One region of the Hydrogenophaga sp. FG152 genome, then DNA from elsewhere that is predicted to be linked to it. Evidence: predicted binding sites of a transcription regulator. Region 1 holds the regulator's gene; each other region holds the start of a gene.
The links. The regulator LexA, encoded in region 1, represses DNA repair genes until DNA is damaged. The targets are predictions, from matches to a motif close to ACTGTATNNNNATACAGT.
Positions count from the first base shown of each region.

Region 1 (2,266 bases):
GCGGCGCCAGGCGCCATCAAGGCCCGCACCAGGCTGCCGTCCGCGTCGGCATGACTGGTCACCAGTTCGACCCGAGGCAGGGCATCGGCCGCCAGGAAGCGGGCCAGGAGGGCTGGATCGTGGGAAGGTACAGAGGCACCCCGGTGTCGGAAACGGCGCACCTCACCCTCCTCCACACAAGCCAGCGGCCCCGCGTCTCCGGAGTCAAAAGCGTCCAGGCGGTAGGTGTGCACCTTCGCCACCTCCAGCGCCCCATGCACCAGCCCGGCACACACCACCACCACGCCGGCCTCCCCCTGCCGCACCACGGCCAGCGCATCAGCAAGATTCTGCGGCCCATCCGGCACCAGCGCGGAAGCCGGGCGCATCGCGCAGGTCAGCACCACGGGCTTGGTGGGCTGGAGCAGGCGCTGGAGCACGAACGCCGTTTCCTCCAGGGTGTCGGTGCCGTGCGTCACGATCACCGCCGACACCTGGGGATCGTCCAGATGTGCCCGGAGTCTTGCCACCAGCGCCCGCCACACCGGCAGGCCCATGTCCTTGCTGTCGACCTGGGCGACCTGTTCCACCTCCAACGGCACGCCGGCCAAAGCCGGCACCGCCGCCACCAGATCGGCAACGCCGACCTGCCCCGCCACGTAGCCCACGTTGTCCCCCGCCTGCGCCGCACGCCCGGCGATGGTGCCGCCCGTGCCCAGGATCACGAGCCGCCGGCCCTGATTTGTGTCCACCACTTGCCAATCCTTGAAAACTGGTTAAAAATACAGATACTGGATAAGAAAACAGGTATCAGCCACTTCCCGCGTTGCTCCTGCTTCCCCAGATGGCGTTCCCCTTGGCCACCACGTCCCGACGAGGTCCTCATGCTCGACATGCCCCATACCGCACCGAAGCTCACCGCCCGGCAGCAACAGATTCTGGAATTGATCCAGACGGCGATCGCGCGCACCGGCGCACCGCCCACCCGTGCCGAAATTGCCAGCGAACTCGGGTTCAAGTCGGCCAATGCCGCCGAAGAGCATCTGCAAGCGCTGGCGCGCAAGGGCGTGATCGAACTGGTCAGTGGCACTTCGCGTGGCATCCGCCTGCGCAGCGAAGACCTGCAGTCCATCAACGATTCGCGCGGGCGCCAGCTTACACTGCCGATCCCCAGCCTGGCCCAGCTGGTGCTCCCCCTGATCGGTCGCGTCGCGGCCGGCTCGCCCATCCTGGCGCAGGAGCATGTGGACCAGACCTACCAGGTCGAGCGCAGCCTGTTCCAGCGCACGCCTGACTACCTGCTCAAGGTGCGTGGCATGTCCATGCGCGACATCGGCATCATGGACGGCGACCTGCTCGCCGTGCAAGCCACGAAGGAAGCCAAGAACGGCCAGATCGTGGTGGCCCGCCTGGGTGACGACGTCACCGTCAAACGCTTCATGCGGCGCCAGCACCTGATTGAATTGCACGCGGAAAACCCCGACTACAAGACCATCGTCGTCGAGCCGGGCGAGCCATTCGAAATCGAAGGACTCGCCGTGGGCCTGATACGCAACAGCTTCCAGCTCTGACCGACCCCGGTCCGTGTCGCCTCAGCAGGTGGCGGGCGTTTGGTCCCGGTGTGTGCGCAACCCACCACAAGGACACATCCCTGCGAAGGCGTTTGATTTTGCAATCCTGCCTGTGTTCAACCCCACCCAATGGAGTTTCGCATGGGAAAAATTTTCAACACCAACACGTGGCGCGCCCCTTTGCAGTTGATCGACTGCTGGTTGCCCTCTCCCGCCCTTCGCCGGGCACCGGCCGCCAACGAGCCCGTGGCCACGCGGGCTGTGCAGCGCTTTGCGCGTGCCGGGTGGCTCAAGCGCGCCAGCACGGCCCGCACGCCACCTGTCTTGCGGGCCGTGCCACCGGCAGCGGACCCTGTGCCTCGTGTGCGCGTGCTGCAGCAGACCGGCCCTGTGGCAGCGCACCGAGCCGGTGTCAGGCTGGTGATATCGGGCCGCATCAACGATGTGTGCGCCGAACTCGATCGACTTGCCGACCAGGAACGCCAGCTGTCCACGCGCGCGGCCTGAACTCGGCCGCCGCCAGAGCACGCGGCCACCCGCCAGGCTCCCGGTGCGCCTTGCCTGCTTGTAACCAGGGGTCAGCGGCCCGGAAGGCCTGGGAGGTGAAGGCACAATAGGGTCATGAATATTGTGATCCTTGATGACTATCAGGACGCTGTGCGCAAACTGCGGTGTGCCGAGAAACTGGAGCCTTACCCGGCCAAAGTCTTCACCAA
Region 1 is NZ_JBMDKH010000012.1:131,500-133,765, forward strand. It holds gene ACODTB_RS15660 (asparaginase) at 1-731, opposite strand, end outside; gene lexA (transcriptional repressor LexA) at 873-1,550, shown strand; gene ACODTB_RS15670 (hypothetical protein) at 1,692-2,057, shown strand; gene ACODTB_RS15675 (D-2-hydroxyacid dehydrogenase family protein) at 2,172-2,266, shown strand, end outside.

Region 2 (2,266 bases), on a different contig from region 1:
CGCGAACTCTTCAAGCTGCTGGGCAAGCCCGGCATCATCAGCTTTGCCGGCGGCTTTCCCGACAGCGCGATGTTCGACGTGGACGGGATCCGCGAAGCGGTGAACGCCGCGCTGACCGAAGAGGCCGGCGGTGCGCTGCAGTACGGCGCCACGGAGGGCTACCAGCCCCTGCGCGAACAGCTCGCCGCCTTCATGGCCAGCAAGGGCGCGAAGGACGTGGGCGCGAACGACCTCATCGTCACCACCGGCAGCCAGCAGGGCCTGGACCTGCTGGGCAAGACGCTGATCTCGCCCGGCGACAAGGTCATCGTCGAAGGCCCGACCTTCCTCGCCACCATCCAATGCTTCCGCCTCTACGGTGCCGAACTCATCAGCGCGCCGGTGGACGGCGACGGCGTGAAGACCGACGAACTGGAAAAACTCATCGCCGAACACAAGCCCAAGTTCGTCTACCTCATCCCCACCTTCGGCAACCCCAGCGGCGGCCTGCTCAGCCTGGAGCGGCGCAAGCAGGTGCTGGAGATGGCGGTGAAGCACGACACGCTGATCGTGGAAGACGACCCCTACGGCGACCTCTACTTCGGCGCGGCCCCGCCGCCCAGCCTGCTCGCGCTCAGCCCCACCGTGCCCGGCAGCCGCGAGCGCCTGGTGCACTGCGGCTCCCTGAGCAAGGTGCTCAGCCCCGGCCTGCGCGTGGGCTGGATGGTGGGCCCGGCCGAGCTGCTGGCCAAGGCCACCATGTGCAAGCAGTTCAGCGACGCCCACACCAGCACCTTCGCCCAGGCCACCGCCGCGCAATACCTCAAGGCCGGCCGCATGCCCGCCACGCTGGACAAGGTGCGCAAGGTCTACGCCGAGCGCGCCACCACCATGGGCAACGCCCTGCGCCGCGAGCTGGGCGATGCGATCGACTTCGTGCAACCGCAGGGCGGCCTGTTCGTCTGGGCCAGCCTCACGGGGGCCGGTGGCAAGGTGAAGGACGGCGGAGAGCTGGCCAGGCGCGCGATCGAAAAAGGCGTGGCCTTCGTGCCAGGCGCGCCGTTCTTCGCGCGCAACCCCGACCACGCGACGCTGCGCCTGTCCTTCGCCACCGTGGGGCTGGAGAAGATCGAGGAAGGGATCGGGCGCCTGGGCCAGGCGGTCTGATGCCCCCAGGGCCAACCTGCCAGACCCTGTTGAAGGGTCTCCCACGCCTTGGCTGGACAGGGGTTGGGCTTTCATGTACTGTACGGAGATACAGTATTTTGAAGCTGCCCATTTTCCCCGCGCATCCATCCCGCCATGCTGCCCGCCGTTTCCTGGCAGGAGGACGATCCGTCCCCGGCCCCCACACCCGTTCGCCCGGCGCCGCCGCCCGCTGGTGGCCTGCCGGCGGCCGTGGCCGCGGCGCTGTGGCGGGGTGACCAGCTCGGCGCGCCGGTCTCGGCGGTGTGGCCCAGCGGCTTCGCCGCGCTGGACGCGCAGTTGCCTGGCGGTGGCTGGCCCGGCCATGGGCTGACCGAAATCCTCACCCCGCACAGCGGCACGCTGGAATGGCGCCTGCTCGGGCCGGCGCTGCGCCAGGTCTGTGCCGCCGGGCAGGCGGTGGTGGTGATCGGCCCACCGCTGGCGCCGCACCTGCCCGGCCTGCGCTTCGAAGGCCTCGACGAGCGCCAACTGGTCTGGGTGCAGGCCGACACAGCGGCCGAGCGCCTGTGGTCGGCCGAGCAGCTCATCAAGGCCCAGGCCGGCGGCGCGATCGTCGCCTGGCTGCCGCGGGCGAGGGCAGAGCAGATCCGCCGGCTGCAGGTGCTCGCCACCGGCTTCGAGTCGCCGGTCTTCGTGTGCCGGCCCATGCATGCCCTGGGCGAGTCCTCGGCCGCGCCGCTGCGCGTGCAGGCCTGCGTGGGGGTGGACTGGGAACTGCACCTGCGCATTGCCAAGCGCAAGGGCCCGCCGTTGGACGAGACCCTGCACCTGCCCTCGGTCCCCGCCAGTCTGGCCGCCGTCCTTCCGCCCCGGCTGCGCGAGCCCAGCCGGTGGTTGCACCGTCGAGAGAACGACCATGTTGTGGTCCGCCCTGCTGCCCAGCCCGAGCACCGGCACCGCACCGCCCACTGAGGCCGCGCCGCAGCGCGCGCTGGCGACCTGGGCCTTGCAGTTCACACCTCGCGTGGCCTTGGCCGACGAAGCCGTGCTCATGGAGGTGGCGGCCAGCGCGCGCCTGTTCGGCGGCCGGCGGGCCCTGCGCGACCGCGTGTGGGGTGAGGCCCGCGAACTCGGCGTG
Region 2 is NZ_JBMDKH010000001.1:518,826-521,091, forward strand. It holds gene ACODTB_RS02520 (aminotransferase-like domain-containing protein) at 1-1,146, shown strand, start outside; gene imuA (translesion DNA synthesis-associated protein ImuA) at 1,282-2,100, shown strand; gene ACODTB_RS02530 (Y-family DNA polymerase) at 2,045-2,266, shown strand, end outside.
Region 2: imuA (translesion DNA synthesis-associated protein ImuA) is a predicted target of LexA. The motif match lies at 1,224-1,241, and genes of this name have one in related genera.

Region 3 (2,266 bases), on a different contig from region 1:
AGAGCCAGAGCAGGCCCATGACGGCGGAGAACACGTAGACGCTCATGGGCGAGAGTGGTGCGATCAGGAACACGGCGATCACCGCGGCGCGCGCGAAGTAGATGAAGGCCAGGATGTGGCGCTTGGCCAGGCGCTGGCCCAGCGCGCCAGCGGCATAGGTGCCGATCACGTTGAACAGGCCGATGAGCGCCAGCGCGTAGCTCGCCACCTGGGGCGACAGGCCGTGGTCCTTGAGGTAGCTGGGCATGTGCACGCCGATGAACACCACCTGGAAACCGCAGACGAAATAGCCGGCCATCAGCAGCTGGAAGCTGCGGTAGCGGAAGGCCTCGCGCAAGGCCTGGCCAATGGTCTGTTCGCGGTGCACCGGTGCGCCGCCCGCGAAGCCCGGTTCGCGCAGGCCCAGGGCCAGCGGCATCACCAGCAGCACGGCGCCCGCGAGGAACAGCAGGGCCTGTTGCCAGCCGAAGCTGCTGATCAGCCAGCCTTCCACCGGCACCATCAGGAACTGGCCGAACGACCCGGCCGCGGCGGCCACGCCCATGGCCCAGGAGCGCTTCTCGGCCGGAATCTGCCGGCCGATCACGCCGTAGATCACCGCGTACGTGGTGCCGGCCTGGGCCGCGCCGATCAGCACGCCGGTGGTCAGCGCGAAGCCTGTGGACGAGGTGCTCAGCGCCATCCCGGCCAGACCCAGGGCATAGGCCACCGCACCGCCGATCAGCACGCGGAAGGCGCCGAAGCGGTCGGCCGCCATGCCGGCGAAGATGCCGAAGACGCCCCAGGACAGGTTCTGGATCGCCAGGGCGAAGGAAAACGTCTCGCGCGACCAGCCCTGCGCCTGGGTGATGGGCTGCAGCCACAGGCCGAAGCCGTGGCGGATGCCCATGGACAAGGTGACGATCAGGGCGCCGCAGGCCAGCACCTGCAGGGCAGAGAGGCGGGGCGGGGTCGGGAGGGTGGGGGTCGAGGGCATCCGGGAACTGTAGCGAAGAAGGATGGGCCTTGCCTGTCACGGGCATGCCGCGAAGGCTTGATATTTTCCCGCGCCACTGATGAATCGCGCGCATCGCTGGTCGGCCTGAGGTCAAAAGTCTGTATTTGCATACAGTCTTCGGGGCATACAATCCGCCCCCATGGCGACCCAAACACCCAACGAATACTCCGAAGGCTCGATCCGCGTCCTCAAGGGGCTGGAACCGGTCAAGCAGCGGCCGGGCATGTACACCCGCACCGACAACCCGCTGCACATCATCCAGGAAGTGCTGGACAACGCGGCCGACGAGGCCCTGGCCGGGCACGGCAAGAAGATCAAGGTCACGCTGCACGCCGATCATTCGGTCAGCGTGGAAGACGACGGGCGGGGCATCCCCTTCGGCCTGCACCCCGAGGAAAAGGCCCCCGTGGTCGAACTGGTGTTCACCCGCCTGCACGCGGGCGGCAAGTTCGACAAGGGCAAGGGCGGCGCCTACAGCTTCTCCGGCGGCCTGCACGGCGTGGGCGTGAGCGTGACCAACGCGCTGTCCACCCGGCTGGAGGTGACCAGCTTCCGCGAAGGCCAGGTGGCGAAGCTGGCGTTTTCCGCCGGCGACGTGGTCGAACCCCTGGTGGTCACCCCCAAGGGCGAGGCCGACCGCAAGCAGGGCACCACGGTGCGCGCCTGGCCCGACGCCAAGTACTTCGAAACCGCCGCCCTGCCCATGGGCGAGCTCACCCACCTGCTGCGCAGCAAGGCTGTGCTGATGCCTGGCGTGAGCGTGACGCTGGTGAACGAGAAGACCAAGGACACCCAGACCTGGCTCTACAAGGGCGGCCTGCGCGACTACCTGCAGCAGACCCTCACCGGCGACCCGGTGATTCCCCTGTTCGAAGGCGAGGGTTTCGCCGACAGCGGTCACGACAGCTTCGCCGAAGGCGAAGGTGCGGCCTGGTGTGTGGCCTTCACCGAAGACGGCCAGCCGGTGCGCGAGAGCTACGTGAACCTGATCCCCACCAGCGCCGGTGGCACGCACGAAAGCGGCCTGCGCGACGGCCTGTTCCAGGCGGTCAAGGGCTTCATCGAACTGCACGCGCTGCTGCCCAAGGGCGTGAAGCTGCTTCCCGAAGACGTGTTCGCGCGCGCCAGCTACGTGCTCTCGGCCAAGGTGCTCGACCCGCAGTTCCAGGGCCAGATCAAGGAGCGCCTGAACTCGCGAGACGCCGTGCGCCTGGTCGGCAGCTTCGTGCGCCCCGCGCTCGAACTCTGGCTCAACCAGCATGTGGACTA
Region 3 is NZ_JBMDKH010000003.1:229,211-231,476, forward strand. It holds gene ACODTB_RS05965 (MFS transporter) at 1-976, opposite strand, end outside; gene ACODTB_RS05970 (DNA topoisomerase IV subunit B) at 1,137-2,266, shown strand, end outside.
Region 3: ACODTB_RS05970 (DNA topoisomerase IV subunit B) is a predicted target of LexA. The motif match lies at 1,095-1,112, and genes of this name have one in related genera.